Regions from separate parts of the Paenibacillus sp. FSL K6-0108 genome, predicted to be linked through region 1. Evidence: riboswitches for the same ligand, from Rfam matches in the RefSeq annotation. Region 1 holds a riboswitch; each other region holds the start of a gene.

Region 1 (5,295 bases):
TCTGTTACATATTTCTGTCCATCCTGTAACGCTTTGATGAAGCGGGTAAGCTGATCCTGTTTCGCTTCAATGCCCGCATCACTTGCAGTGAGGACCAGTTCATAATAATCAGGTACACCGTAATCGACAGGATTGATCGATTTTGTGGCATGACCCTCCTTCTCCAGAATCAATTGTTCATGGTTAATAAAACCACCCATAATGGCATCTGCCTGCCCGGAAGCCAGGGAAGGGATCAGGTCAAATCCCACATCCACCAGATTCATCTTGTCGGGATTACCGCCATCCTGGCTGATCATGGTACGCACCATTGCTTCATACAGGGGGATTGAGGAATAGCCGACCGTCAGCCCTTCAAGATCTTTTGGCGATTTCACTTTACTGTTGGCTTCGGTTAACAGATGCACAAGCGGATGCCGAACGACGGCTGCAATCGAACGTACAGGAATGTTTTCCCCACGAGCGAGCAAGATTTGCGGCTGATAGCTCAGCGCCAGATCGATTTTCCCGGCGGCAACAAGTTTGAGTGAGTCATTGGTATCGGCAGGCATCTGAATATCAACTTCCAGACCTTGATCCGCGAAGTAACCTTTTTCCTGAGCAACATAGATGAAGGAATGCACTGCATTCGGGTACCAATCAAGCATGATGGACAGTTTGTCTTTGGATTCCGATGACCTCTCGGCCGCAGATGATTCTGTATCTTTTGCATTGGAAGTTGAATCTGTGGCAGGTGTGTTGGTACCCGTATTTCCGCATCCGCTGACGATCAGCAACAGGGTCATGAGCAGAATGGGGAGCAGGGAGTAAATATGTTTTTTCTTCATAGCTTCAAATTCCTCATTTCCTTTTATCTGATTAATAATTCATAAATTCTACATTCTGGAGATATGGATAACGCTGTGCTGTAATAGGTTTCCAGCCGATAGCAGGTGGATTGGGCAATGCACACTACGTCTGTTTTGGTAGGTCTGCCTCCGGAAATGATCCAGCTTTTCTTCTACCTGCATGACGTGATGTACCGAATCTTTTCTCCATCCAAGCAATGAGTACAAACAGGGCGATACCGAGCAGGGATAACAGTACAATGGCGGCGAACATGGCATCCGTGTTCATATTGCTCGACATTCTGCGGCTGAAGTAACCAAGGCCCTTGCTTCCACCGAGCCATTCTCCGATCGTTGCACCGACCACACAATACACCACAGACATTTTCAGTCCCGAAAAGAAGGAGGGAAGGGCAAGTGGAATCTGGAGTTTGCGAAAAATATCCCACTTGCTGGCGCCCATCGTCAGCAGCAGTTCACGCTGCTCCGGATCACCCTGGCGCAGACCATCATAGGTGCTCACCACAATCGGGAAAAATGCGATCAGGAACACCACTGCGACTTTGCTCCACAGCGTGTAGCCAAACCACAGGATAAAGACAGGAGACAGGGCAATCAGCGGGATGGTCTGACTGATCACAACAAATGGATATAAGGCCTTTTCAATCGATCGGTTCATATGCATGCCTGTTGCAAGCGCAATTCCGGCACCAATAGACATGCCAAAACCAACGACAATTTCCATCAAGGTAGCGGGCAGATGTAAGGCCAGCAGGAGGTGGCGATGCTCATACATCGAACGGGCAATCGCCGTCGGGGCTGGAATGATGAAGGAGGGCACCCATCCCATACGCACAATCCACTCCCAGATGACAAGCAGCAAGAGCATGAGCAAAAGAAACAGACCATAACGGGCAAGCCAACCTCGTACGCTATGCTTCATGCTATCTCTCAAGTTACCGTGTCGCATGCAATTGTTCCTCCAGTCGTCGTCTCATCTGAACGAGAGCCGGTTCGTAGATCATGTCCGAATGTCTTGGACGTGGCAAAGGTACCGTCAGATCCTGCAGCTGTTGGCCTTGGCCCACCGGAGTTAACAGAATAATCCGATCACTGAGCAGCAGGGCTTCTTCAATGTCATGTGTGATGAACAACACGGTTTTGCCCAGACCTTCCCAGAGCTCCAGCAGCCAGCGATGCATCTCCCGTTTGGTTAGGGCATCGAGTGCGCCGAATGGTTCATCCAGCAGCATGAGTTCGCCACCTGTCAACAACGTACGAAGCAGCGCGACACGCTGGCGCATGCCACCTGACAGCTCGTCCGGGTATGCATGCACGTGGCCGGATAAGCCAAATCTGTCGAGACCAGCAAGAATGTCCGCTCGAATCCTTACCTTATCCTGCCGATCTGCAGCAAGTTCAGCGGGGAGCATGCAATTCTCCATGACGGTTCTCCAGGATAATAGGAGGTCCTTTTGCGGCATGTAGGCAACCTGCCCCAGTCGCTTTCCTTCTTGAACCCAGGGAATTTCAATGGTTCCGTGGGTTGGCTCAAGCAGGCCTGCCAGCAGCTTGAAAAGGGTGCTTTTACCGGAGCCGCTGGAACCGATGAGCGAGACAAATTCGCCTTTGGCTACACGCATCGACACATTGGAGAGCACGGGGGAATCCCTTTTTCCCGGGAAAGCGTAGCTCATGTTGTGAATGGTTATGTCGTTATCCATCTCGATCCGTTCCCCTTTATTATTCAAACTTCAAACTGCGTGATCTTTAATTACACCTTCTGATCTGCCCGAAGAATGCGAAAAAGACCCACCCATTTCCGGAGAAATGAGTGGGTCTGTAAGTTCAATTCACATTAAATTTCATCATCAACATGAAAAAATCCGCTTACTGAAAGGCCGCTCCACTTCCCTCCGCTGGTATGATCCAGATCAGGTTCAAAGGGTCCGAATCATTCGATTCGTCTCAGCCGCAAGGCTCCCCTAGTGCAATGATTAAGATATGCAGTTGTGTGTTCAGCATATATCACATGCAAGCAGAATGTAAAGAGGGCGGCTTAAAAGAAGTGTGCGTAATGAGAGTTAGGAAAGTAACCTATTCTAATCGTTTGAATGTAACAGTGAATCAAGCTCAACGATCAGACGGGCAATCTGCTCAGGTGTGCCAATCGTAATCCGAAGCCAGGTAGGCATACCGAATTCGGCACCGCCGCGGACAGAGATGCCTCTGTTCAACAATTCTTTGGTAATCGGACCACTATCCTGCAACAGATCAACCATGATGAAATTGGTTTCGGAAGGGATGTAGGGTAATTTCCACTGATCAAAGGACTGCATTAACGTTTCCCGTCCTTGACGATTGTAGTGCAGGCAGTGAGAAACAAATTCATGATCATCCAGGCTGGCCGAAGCAGCGGCTTGGGATGTGGCTGTCAGACTGATGGGCAGTTTGACCCGATTAATGCCTTCAATGATGCTTTCATTCCCGATGCCATATCCGATTCGCAGGCCGGCCAGTCCATATATTTTGGAGAAGGTCCGCAAAATAATCAGATTATTATATTGCTCCAGCAGCTTAACCGTATCAGGATAATCTTCATTTTCTGCGAATTCATAATACGCTTCGTCCAGGACAACCACGACATGGGAGGGAACATGTTCGAGTAAACCAAGCAGGGCCTCTGCTGTGAAAATGGTTCCGGTTGGATTATTCGGATTGCACAGCCAGATGATTCGGGTAGAAGTATTAATCCGTTGCCGGAATTGCTCCAGGTCCAGTGAATGGTTGACCAAAGGCACTTCATGAATGACCCCGCCTGCCAGCAGCGTAGCGCCCTTATACCAGTTAAAGGAGGGCACCGGAATGAGTGATTCCTCGCCGGGATTAAGATAAGCTTGGGCGGTAAGGGTGAGGAGCTCGAATGATCCACTGCCAAATACCAGTTGGGAGGTACGCACCCCCAGACGTTCCGCAAGTTTGTCACGCAGCAGTTGGCTGGAACCGTCGGGGTATTGAGCCAAGAGATCGGAACTCAGCGATCTGACCGCTTCCGCTGCCAGGGGAGAGGAACCAAACGGATTCTCGTTTGCTGCGAGTCGATCGACACTTTCCAGTCCCAACTCCCGCCGGATCTGTTCCATGGATTTGGCAGGCGTATAAGCTGGGATTCGATTTAACAGGTCTTTAACAGGAGGAGAGGGTACGGGTGAGAGGGATTGCATAATCATGCCTTCTTTCCAGTGGAATTAGATCGAGAATGATATCTGTTTCTGGGCAATCTGCTGTGGTGTCTCTTGTGGAGGAGTCAACAAGCGATTCAGAATCAGGTTTTCAAAATGAGCAAACCCGCTGTCCCGAACGCGTGGCCGCTCCAGTGTAATTCGGGTATCCATCGTTATATGACCATCTTCGATTAACAGCACCCTATCTGCCAGCGCAACCGCCTCGCTGACATCATGCGTGACCAGAATGACGGTCAGATCTTCTTCTACCCACAAACGTTCGATTAATTGCTGCATCTCAATTCGGGTTAATGCATCCAATGCACCCAGCGGTTCATCCAGCAGCAGTAAGCGTGGATGACTAGCGAGTGCCCGTGCCAAGGCGACACGTTGTTTTTGTCCGCCAGATAATACCCCCGGCCAATCACCTTCACGCTCTTCAAGTCCTACATTGCGAAGCGACTGGCGTGCATCTTCCTTGTTCTTGTCGGGGATGCCCAGTCGTACATTGTCGAGCACGGATTTCCAAGGCAGCAGCCGGGCTTCCTGAAACAGAAACCGTGTCTCGGGTGCTGTACTGCCAAGCTTTCTGTTACCCAGCATAACGCTTCCGGAAGAGGGGGATTCCAGCCCAGCGATCAGACGCAGCAACGTGCTTTTGCCACAACCGCTTCGTCCAACGATGGCTACAAATTCCCCTTGTCTTACATTGACATTGATGTCGGATAGAATCATCCGCTGATCATACGATTTCTGAACCCTATCTACTTGAAGAAAAGGGCTGATCTGACTTGTGCTCATGGATTAATTCACGCTCCTTTGGCTTTACTTGCGGGATAGAGCCGGGTTCCAGCGCAGCCAGCGCCGTTCCAGCCATTTGGCGATGGTATCGGACAACTTGCCCAGCAGAGCATATAGCAGAATGCTTAAGACGATGACGTCCATCTGCATGAATTCCCGCGCGTTCATTGCCATGTATCCAATCCCCGCATCCGCTGCAACCGTCTCGGCTACGATGAGGGTCAGCCACATAATGCCAAGTGCATATCGAATGCCCACCAGAATGGAAGGCAGTGCACCAGGCAGGATAATGTCCTTATAAAGGGACCAGCGGCTGAGTCCATATACTTTGCCCATTTCAATCAGACCGGGATCAACCGATCGTATGCCGTGGAACGTATTCAGATATACCGGAAAGAATACACCCAGGGAAACGAGAAATAATTTGGCTTCTTCACCGATCC
Region 2 (5,295 bases), 3.5 Mb from region 1:
GTTGCCGCTGCAGGTTACTCCACTCCACATAATCACGATCTGCAATGGTAATATGGCCAATACCTGAACGTACCAGTGTTTCTGCAATTCCCGTGCCAAGCGCGCCCGCTCCAACAATTAATACTCTGCTGTTATTCAATCGATGCTGACCATCCTTACCGATAGGTGCGTACCGTTCCTGTCTGGAATAGCGGTCTCCCTGCTCAGAGGATTGTGTCTGATTAGTCATGTATGAACCATTCCTTCCACCGGACTACTCGCTGCTGCATAGCGCTTTACGGGAATCATGCCTGCCTCATAAGCCAGTCTGCCTGCTTCAACCCCCATTCGCATTGCCTTCGCCATCTTCACTGGGTCTCCGGATCCGGAGACGGCTGTATTCAACAATACACCGTCTGCTCCCAGTTCCATTGCATGAGCAGCATCTTTAGGTGCACGAAGTCCTGCATCCACAATGACAGGAACGACAGCTTGTTCAATAATAATCTCCAGATTATAAGGATTAATAATTCCTCTCCCCGCCCCTATGGGCGAAGCCCCAGGCATGACAGCATGTACGCCGAGTAGCTGCAATCGCTTGGCCAAAATAACATCGTCCGAAATATAAGGCAGTACCGTAAAGCCCTTTTCAAGCAGGATCTCGCAAGCTTTATAGGTTTCAATCGGGTCAGGCAGCAAAGTGATTCCATCGCCGATGACTTCCACTTTTATCATATCACAAAGACCCGAAGCCCGAGCAAGTTCAGCAATTCGCACAGCTTCCTCTGCCGTTGAAGCACCAGCTGTATTGGGAAGCAGCGTATACCTTTTTAAGTCCAATGTGTCCAGAAAATGCTGTTTGTTCCGATCCTCCAGATTCAAACGCCGAACTGCAAATGTTAATACTTCCGTACCTGAAGCTTCAACCGCCTGGCTTTGCACTTCCAAGTCCGAAAATTTGCCTGTACCCAAAAGCAATCTGGACTCAAATGTATAATTTCCAATCCTCAACATAGTTCAACCGCCTCCCACAAAATGTACAATTTCAATTCGATCTCCGTCTTTTATTGCCGTTGTCTCATGATATTCACGTGTTAAAATTTGCCGATTCAATTCAACCACGACGGTTTTAACTTGCAAATTAAATGATTGGAGCAATTTGTCCACACGATCTATGCTATCTTCAATTTGCATGGTTTGTCCGTTGACAATGATATTCACTGAGTATCTCCTTTCGGTTCATACGATTTGGACTAAGATCCTGAATTCCCAACTCTTCAGAAGTTTTACCGTAGATCAAATCAGCCATTAAGCTGCCCGTAATCGCACTAAGCAGTATGCCATTACGATAGTGTCCAAAAGCAGCGAATAAGCCGGGAATACTATCACAAGCCCCTATATAGGGCAATCCATCCGGGGTCGAAGGTCTAACTCCTGCCCATGCCCGAAGAAAATGCGCTTCCTTCATGCCAGGTACCCAGCTTGTCGCAGCAGTAAGCAATTTCTGAATGCCTTGAACTGAGACTTTTGTATCTGTTTTTCCAGGAAGGCTGGTTGCACCGAGCCACACTTCTCCATTGGCTTTGGGCACAATATATATATCCTCTGCATAGACCGTTTTGTCAGGTCTGAAACCAACATGATGGGGTGAGAACTGCACCGCTGCAATTTCACCCTTCACAGGCAAAACAGGTAAACCAATGTCCACTTGTTTCATCAACTCATCTCCATGTAACCCTGTTGCAACAATGACATTCTTCGATGTCATCGTTCCTATTGAAGTCTTGATTCCCTGCACTCCGTTGAAATCCGTATGCAAGCGGACATCCTGAACACCTTCCACCACCCTTGCTCCCATGGCTTGGGCCGATCTGACATAAGCCTGAGTTAGATGGACAGGAAGAACTTCGCTCTCGGAAGGTCTGTAATATGCACCGTACGTATTCCTGTTCAACCATGACGCTTCCTGTTGAACAGCGACACGATCCCACCAAATGGGTTTTTCAGAGAAATTCGAAGATCGGCTATTTTTGTAATCGCTGACCTCACTGTATGAACGAAAAGGAGTAATAAAACCACTCTGTTGCAGCCCCATATCTACTCCGCTAAGCGAACTGATTCGTTCCTTTTGCTCATGAAGCAGCGCTTTGCTTTGCCGTGCAAGCTTCGCCATCACAGCATGAGTGAATTCCTCACTGTCAGCAGCAAGCATTCCGGCGGCTGCGCTGGAAGTTCCCCCGGCAATTCGCGCACGCTCAACCAGAAGAACGTCATGGCCTCGGGTTGCGAGTTCACATGCGATGGCACATCCGATAACTCCTCCGCCTACAATAATGGTTTCTGCATGCAGTTTTCCTCGAATTTCGGTTCCAGCTTTTCTCATGGGTACCGTTCCTGGATGAAAATTTGAACGATTCCCACTTCTATTTTTTGCTTCCTCACTCATGATCTCATCTCCTTGATTCGGCGTACTACTCTGAATACACGATCGCCTGCCGCAATGAAGCTGCGGCCAGTTCTGGCCTATCGTTCGTCCAAATCGTTGAAATCACAGCCGCTCCTCTGGCACCAGCAGTCCGAATGGCAGCAATATGCTCAGGTCCAATCCCGCCAATCGCGATCACCGGAATCGAAACATTGGAGCACACCTCAGCCAATGCACTAAGCCCTCTAGGTTCACAATTTGGTTTACTACTTGAATGATAGACATGCCCATAGAAGAGATAGTCCGCACCACGTTCTTCAGCAACTTTTGCTTCTTCCAGCGAATGAACCGATATCCCTAAGCGGGGCCGATCGACTATCCTCAACACATCCTTATCATAGCGGCGAATAACTGCTTGACCCCAATGCACACCACCAAACAAAGCATGTTGATCCAGCTGATCTAGGCCGTTCATAACAATTCGATTAGATGGAACACCTTGTGTTTTTAAATTTTGTGCCCAATCCATCTGCTGCTCAGGGTTCAGCTTTTTTTCCCGAATGTGGATATAATCGACCCACCTCCAAATATCCTTAGCTGTATTCAGGAAAGAGTCCCTATCTCCTGTACCTGATGAAACCACATGCAGTTCGAATGATTGTGTTTTTACATGTTTGTGGAAGTTTGCCGTCCTGTTCACCCTCCTCTTGCATGATTTAAGCCGATCTAAAACAACAAAAAAAGCCACTCCCGTAGGGAGTGGCCACGAATTTAAAATTCATGAATCAACTAAATGACTGTTGCATGCAATTACTCTATACATAACGCATAACCCACTATGAAACCATCCATAGTCGCAACGTAGTATACCTGGAAACCGCATGATTCATCTTGCAGGCAATATCGCAAAATCATCGATAACACCCTTTGTCATTAGCTGAAAACGCGCCACTTCCCTACGCTGGTATGATCCAGATCAGGTGCAAAGGGTCCGGAATCGCATTCTTCCATCTCAGCCGCGTCGTGCGGCCCCCCTAGTGTTCATATGAAGCTGAAGCCTATGTTACCATAGACTCCATTTTTTGTCACCGTACTTTTATTATATTCATTCATATCCCTAGTAAAAGGAAATATGGTTTTCGAAGTTGGTGTACTTGTGGGAAGAATAGCTCAAAGAAACTATTGTTTCTCAGACCAAGCTTCAACATCCCACGTTTTGGTAACCCAACCTTCATAGAATTCAGGTTCATGGGATACGAGCAGTACGGTACCCTTGAATTCTTGCAAGGCACGTTTCAGTTCCGCCTTGGCCGTCACATCCAAATGGTTTGTAGGCTCATCGAACAATATCCAATTGCTTTCACGCATCAGAAGTTTACACAAACGAACTTTAGCTTGTTCACCACCACTAAGTGCGTTAAGTGGACGGGTGATATGCTCATTTTTCAATCCGCAGCGTGCAAGATGGCCTCGAACTTCATTCTGTGTCAGATGAGAAAATTCATTCCACACATCTTCAATTGGGGTAATATTACCTGCACGTACTTCCTGTTCGAAATAGGCTGTTTCCAAATAGTCACCCAAGAAGGTCTTTCCGCTGATTGGCGGGATTTTACCCAAAATAGTTTTGAGCAGTGTGGATTTACCTACACCGTTACAGCCAACAATGGCAATTTTCTCACCACGCTCAATCGTCATCGTCATTTTGGGCAATAAGGCATACGTATACCCTATTTCAAAATCAATGCCCTCAAAGACGGTTTTACTACTCGCCCGGGCATCCTTGAATTTGAATGTGGGTTTGGCCGCTTCGTCTGGACGATCAATCCGTTCAATCTTGCCGAGCTGCTTTTCACGGCTCTTGGCACGACCGGAAGTGGAAGCGCGGGCTTTGTTCCGCTGAATGAAATCTTCCTGCTTCTTGATATATTCCTGCTGTTTCTCATAAGCATCAATATGCTGCGCCTTATTCATGTCGGCCATTTCAAGGAATTTGTTATAGTTCGCTGAATAACGCGTCAATTTGGCAAATTCCAAATGATAAATAACGTTAACGACCTCATTCATAAACTCCGTATCATGCGAAATCAGAATAAACGCATACGGATAATCCTTCAGGTAACGTGTCAGCCATTCAATGTGTTCTACATCAAGGTAGTTCGTCGGCTCATCCAGCAGAAGTGCTGTAGGTTTCTCCAGTAAAAGCTTGGCAAGCAATACCTTTGTACGCTGACCACCACTAAGCGCGGCCACGTCACGATCCAGACCGATGGCGGACAAGCCAAGACCATTTGCCATCTCTTCTACTTTCACATCAATCAGATAAAAATCACCTTGCTCCAATTGTTCCTGAATGTCACCCATTTCTTCCAGCAACGATTCGAGCTTATCTGCATCGGCGTCTGCCATCTGATCGGTGATGGACATCATTTCTTTCTCCAGCTCAAGCAATGGCAGGAACGCATCCTTCAACACATCACGAATCGTTTTTCCAGGCGTGAGCTTGGTATGCTGATCCAGATATCCATAACGAACTTTGGGGGTCCATTCGACCTTCCCTTCGTCCTTTAACAATTTCCCGGTAAGGATGTTCATCAATGTGGACTTGCCCACACCATTTGCACCAACAAGGCCTACACGTTCTCCGGCAAGTAAACGAAAAGATACATTTTTAAATAACGTGCGGTCTCCAAAATTGTGACTCACGTTCTCTACTGTCAATAAACTCATAAGATGAGGTTGCTCCTATCTATTGGACATTACTATCGTTCCGAAACCCTATTTTAGCACAGGTATCGCCTTTTCTGAAAGTAATGTAAACCTCTCACCAAACCTCAGTTTTTTATTACAAAAAGACTGCCGTTAATTTAACGAACAGTTAAACTCAAAAT
Region 3 (5,295 bases), 250 kb from region 1:
GCACCATATCCATGGCTGAATATGATCGTTTTGTTTGCATTATCATCAGCTGGAATATACCAGCCTTGCATCGTCCGACTGCCGTCTGCTGCCGGAAACGTGATATCTTGATACTTCATATTTTTCGCCTGCATGGGATTGGAGAAAACAGGCGCTACGGTTGGATTGGATAACACCCAGGCAATATAACCGTGTAGTGCAATGAAACAAAAGAGCAGAAAAAATACAACGGAGAGCAGCAACGCCACGACAATATGTTTGAACCGGATCAGCCTCGGTGATAACGAAGAAGGCAGATCGGACACTTTCGTTTGCAGCGGGGCTTCGCTCTGGGATGTCGGATACATGATTGCCCCTCCTTTAAAAATCAAATGAAGATAACAACGAGACGAACAGAGCGGATAAATGATTTTTCTGACTACATATGAAGCAAAATCTTAATTTAATATATCTTTATCGTATGTTCCAATATAGTCAAAGTCAATTGATTGAGGCCATTTGTTACGCAATTGTTATATAGTTCTGAAGATATATGGGTATCATTTCCTTAGGGTGCAAAATGCAGGGGATTCTAATTTATAAAAAGAAAATATTTACAATTATTCCTGCCCTAAATGGCGCTTTTTGGTTTACAGATGAGACCGTTTCTCATATAATTTATGTAACCAAGTTTCATGTGATGAAACATGAGGAGGGCAACTTGCCATGGAAGACCGAAAGCTAACCGTCCGGGCTGTGGAACGGGCGCTGGATATATTATTGTGTTTTACCACCCGCAGTGATCTGGGACTCACGGAAATTGCCAGTCAGATCGGTCTGCACAAAAGTACAGTCCATCGTTTGATGGCTACCTTGGAGGACAAAGGGTTCGTGATCAGGGATGCAGCCACCGAGAAATATCGACTCGGCATACGCATCTGGGAACTGTCTGCCCATATGTCTCGCAGCGATGATCCGGCCATTTTGCTTCTTCCTGCAATGGAGCGGCTCAGAGATCGACTGGGTGAAACGGTGAGCTTATACCTGAGAGACGGTAGTGAGCGGATTCGGATTCAAGCCGTGCAGAGTGATCAGGCGATTCGTCGTGTGGCTCCGGTGGGCGTCAGACTACCTTTATCCGTGGGAGCGTCGAGCAAAGTGCTGATGGCTTTTGCCACCGAAGAGGACCGCGAAGATCTGATGAATGGACCGGAATGGCCTGTATTTATTGATCCCGCAGTATATTTGGCACAGATGAAAGACATTCTGGAATATGGCTACGCAACAAGTTACGAGGAACGTGAACCGGGAGCCGCGGCCGTATCTGTACCGATCATGGATCGAAAAGGCAACATTGCTGCTGCCCTGTCCGTATCTGGGCCTGTTAGTCGCCTCTCGCAGGAGACGTTGCATGAATACGCACCTGTGCTGAAGGAAGCTGCTGCGCAGATGGGACTTATGTTATCCTGATTTTATATTCTGGAATATAAAGGTTGTTTTTATGTTTCGGTTGCGCTACTCTGTAATGGAGGGCCCAAATGGGTCAGCAGAATTGCATATGAATCTGCGGCTACGATGCTGCAACTTGTTAACGTTACTGGGGGAGTCCGAATTGTCCGGACTGAGACGGAATCGCATGAGATTCCGGACCCTTTGCACCTGATCTGGATCATACCAGCGTAGGGAAGTAATCGGCGATACGACCACGAACACCATATGATGTAACTTATGGATATGGATAGCTCCACCAAGGAGTCTCTATAAGGTACGTTATTGGTGATGGACATAAGCCGGTTCCCTTGGGAACCGGCTTTTTTATACAGTAAACAGGCAGAAGCCGGTGCCAGAGATGCTTTTGGATGAGAGCGGGGAGCCGATGGCGGGCATGGGGCGAAGACCTTTTGCTTCGACTGTCTGTATTACTTGAATTGCATGTCCCTATATTCTGTCGTATGGTCGCTCTATCTTTTTCTATGTTGTGGATGATTTGGTCTTGTGCACAGGCAGTACAATCCAGGCAACCACCAATGAGGAGGAGACAAGAGCGATGAGCACAGGGAATCAAACGGGACAAGAAGCGATGGGACAGGACAAACAGGATCAGCAGTTGGCAAAGGAAAAAGGTACGGCCGGACGGGTTCAGCCCTTCCCGGGCAGCCGTAAAGTGTACATTCAGGGCTCGCGACCGGACATTGCCGTACCGGAGCGTGAAATTGCCCTTCATGACACGAACACTCCCCAAGGGGTGGAGCATAACGAACCGCTGCGTGTCTACGATACGAGCGGACCGATGACCGATCCCGGATTTCATGCCGACATCCGGGCAGGACTGCCAGCGCTTCGTACCCGCTGGATTACGGAGCGTGAAGATGTTGAAGCCTATCAGGGACGAACGGTAAAACCGGAGGATAACGGCTTGAAACCGGGAGGGAAGCGAGCTGGAGCCGAGGTGTATCCGGGCTTGCGTGGCAAACCATTGCGAGCACAGGCAGGGCGCTGTGTGACCCAGATGCATTATGCACGGCAGGGACTGATCACACCGGAGATGGAGTTCGCCGCCATTCGTGAGGGCGTAGAGCCGGAGTTTGTGCGACAGGAGCTGGCGAGCGGCAGGGCGATCCTGCCGTCAAACATCAATCACCCGGAGAGTGAGCCGATGCTGATCGGGCGTCATTTTCATGTGAAGATCAATGCGAACATCGGAAACTCTGCGGTATCCTCCTCCATCGAGGAAGAGGTGGAGAAGATGACTTGGGCGGTACGCTGGGGTTCGGATACGGTGATGGATCTCTCCACAGGCAAGGATATTCATACGACCCGCGAATGGATCATCCGCAATTCTCCTGTGCCGATCGGAACAGTACCGCTCTATCAGGCGCTGGAGAAGGTCAATGGGGAAGCCGAAGCACTGACCTGGGATTTGTATCGTGACACGCTCATAGAGCAGGCAGAGCAGGGTGTGGACTATTTTACGATCCATGCAGGCGTGCTGCTTCGTTATATTCCGATGACCGCCAAACGTATGACGGGCATTGTGTCTCGGGGTGGGTCCATTATGGCAGCATGGTGTCTTGCGCATCATCAGGAGAATTTTCTGTATACCCATTTTGAAGAAATCTGCGAGATTATGAAAAGGTATGACGTGGCATTCTCGCTCGGAGACGGACTGCGCCCTGGAAGCATCTACGATGCGAATGATGAAGCCCAGATGGCGGAACTGGCTACGCTTGGTGAACTAACACAAATCGCCTGGAAGCATGATGTGCAGGTGATGATTGAAGGTCCGGGACATGTGCCGATGCACAAGATCAAGGAGAATGTCGATCTGCAAATGGAGATTTGCAAGGAGGCGCCGTTCTATACGCTGGGTCCTCTGACAACCGATATTGCACCAGGATATGACCATATTACCTCGGCAATTGGGGCTGCGATGATCGGCTGGTTCGGTACGTCGATGCTCTGTTATGTTACGCCAAAAGAACATCTGGGCCTGCCCAACAAGGATGATGTGCGGGAAGGGGTAATCGCCTACAAAATCGCTGCACATGCCGCTGATCTGGCGAAAGGTCACCCACGTGCCCAGCTGCGGGACGATGCGCTGTCCAAGGCACGGTTCGAGTTCCGCTGGCGCGACCAGTTCAACCTGTCGCTGGACCCGGAACGTGCGCTGTCCTACCACGATGAGACGTTGCCAGCCGAAGGGGCCAAGGAAGCTCATTTCTGCTCCATGTGCGGGCCGAAATTTTGCAGCATGCGTATTACGCAGGATATTCGTGCTTTTGCGGCAGACAAAGGCTTGTCCGAGAATGAGGCCGTGGCAGCGGGCATGCAGGAAAAGGCAGAAGAATACCGGACACGCCCTTAGGCGTCGTTACAGCCCAATCTGGGCGGCCTGACATGGTGAATAGCCGTTCCTTTCCGTGATTGCGGAGAAGAGCGGCCTCTTACTTGGTATGTGGTCCGCACACTTAACTTCGAAGGACAAGGATAACGACACAACATATTTTATCAGTTATAGGTTGATTGTCTCTCAGATGTTTAATAAAATGAATATAAGTGAAAAACAAATAAGAGTAGCCAGGCCAATGGCTACTCCTGCACAGCATTTGCGGTAGGTATTCCTCCAAGTGCAGCATAGTTCAGACGAAGTGACCTGTCAGGCCGTCAACCTGTGGCGGGTCACTTCTTTTTACGGTCGATGTATGTCAGGAGCGCAATAATTAGCATTGCGAACACGATTACGTCGTTGAAAGAGAAGTTCATAGGATCACCTCCCACCGGAGGCAACCTATTTCCCACCACAAATTGGCTGTACAAAATAATTATACCATTCTAAAGTCTCTCATTCGAGAGTCTTTTTATTTGGCTTCATGAGTTCAACACTTAACTTTGACCAAGCTCAACTTCTTCTCCAAATACTCCGCAACCGATGCCAGCGGGCTGTAGATCGCCATACCTGTGTCTGCTGTGACCCGCGCTGCTGCGGGAGCCATGGACAGTTGAGCGGCGACTACCGTGCGATCCGGGTACTGTTCAGCAATTTGCTGTAATCCGGTGCTCACCGCTGCAAGATAGCCTTCCTTATCGCCTCGCATAATTAACTCGAATGTGCCTGGGATCAGTACTGCTTCAGTTTCTAACGCTTCGATCCCGTTTCGCTGCTCATCCTCATCATCTTGCTGCAAAGCCAGATTCACCCGCGCCATCGTGCCCTCAATCGTTGCGGGGTTGGTAAACGCCAGGATGTACTCACCAGGATTCTGCTGCATTTCCTGAAGTAATGGATCATCAATACCAACTACAGGGACGGGAACATGTGATGCCTCCTGCTCAAGTACGGCTGCAAACAGGGTACAGGTGACGAGAATGGCATCTGCATGGCAGTGCGCGATCCATTGCAGTGTCTGTGATACTTTCTCATGGGTAACTGCCTCGGTGAAATCCGCATCATGTTTGAGGCGATCCAGACCCGGATCAACATAATGTACAAGTTCAACCTTATAAGGAGCGAGTGCTTCTTCAATCAGTGCAATATTGGAATAATGAGCGTGAAAACAGCCGATAGTTATCATCATATTTGCCCCCTGAAATGGATGTTGTCTCAATAAAGTGCCGCAGATATTTAACCCATTATAGAGATGTGACAATAGGCTGTACATATGTAAAATGCTGATCTCACAACAAATTTAAGCGAAAACGCGAATAACCGTTCATCCACAACTTTGCAGAGGAACGGTACAAACCACGCAAGCGATTCTCAATTCGCTCATATTTCATTTATCGCATAGAAGGGGCGGCGTTCTTTTTAGCCATTTT

The links. Region 1 has a riboswitch for thiamine pyrophosphate ahead of MHB49_RS05115 (ABC transporter ATP-binding protein). Riboswitches for the same ligand answer to the same signal wherever they lie in the genome.
Region 2: linked by a shared signal. The riboswitch ahead of MHB49_RS20760 (thiamine phosphate synthase) and the one ahead of MHB49_RS05115 (ABC transporter ATP-binding protein) in region 1 are both predicted to bind thiamine pyrophosphate.
Region 3: linked by a shared signal. The riboswitch ahead of thiC (phosphomethylpyrimidine synthase ThiC) and the one ahead of MHB49_RS05115 (ABC transporter ATP-binding protein) in region 1 are both predicted to bind thiamine pyrophosphate.

What each region holds. Positions count from the first base shown of each region.
Region 1 is NZ_CP150288.1:1,073,972-1,079,266, forward strand. Features, by position in the region: gene MHB49_RS05105 (ABC transporter substrate-binding protein) at 1-827, opposite strand, end outside; gene MHB49_RS05110 (ABC transporter permease) at 952-1,797, opposite strand; gene MHB49_RS05115 (ABC transporter ATP-binding protein) at 1,784-2,551, opposite strand; TPP riboswitch at 2,722-2,824, opposite strand; gene hisC (histidinol-phosphate transaminase) at 2,930-4,057, opposite strand; gene MHB49_RS05125 (ATP-binding cassette domain-containing protein) at 4,076-4,852, opposite strand; gene MHB49_RS05130 (ABC transporter permease subunit) at 4,877-5,295, opposite strand, start outside.
Region 2 is NZ_CP150288.1:4,622,700-4,627,994, forward strand. Features, by position in the region: gene MHB49_RS20740 (ThiF family adenylyltransferase) at 1-229, opposite strand, end outside; gene MHB49_RS20745 (thiazole synthase) at 226-993, opposite strand; gene thiS (sulfur carrier protein ThiS) at 997-1,200, opposite strand; gene thiO (glycine oxidase ThiO) at 1,163-2,425, opposite strand; gene MHB49_RS20760 (thiamine phosphate synthase) at 2,451-3,104, opposite strand; TPP riboswitch at 3,341-3,450, opposite strand; gene MHB49_RS20765 (ABC-F family ATP-binding cassette domain-containing protein) at 3,584-5,134, opposite strand; gene MHB49_RS20770 (hypothetical protein) at 5,267-5,295, opposite strand, start outside.
Region 3 is NZ_CP150288.1:825,934-831,228, forward strand. Features, by position in the region: gene MHB49_RS04020 (alpha/beta hydrolase) at 1-347, opposite strand, end outside; gene MHB49_RS04025 (IclR family transcriptional regulator) at 706-1,449, shown strand; TPP riboswitch at 1,569-1,682, shown strand; gene thiC (phosphomethylpyrimidine synthase ThiC) at 2,060-3,844, shown strand; gene MHB49_RS04035 (aspartate/glutamate racemase family protein) at 4,356-5,054, opposite strand; gene MHB49_RS04040 (hypothetical protein) at 5,257-5,295, opposite strand, start outside.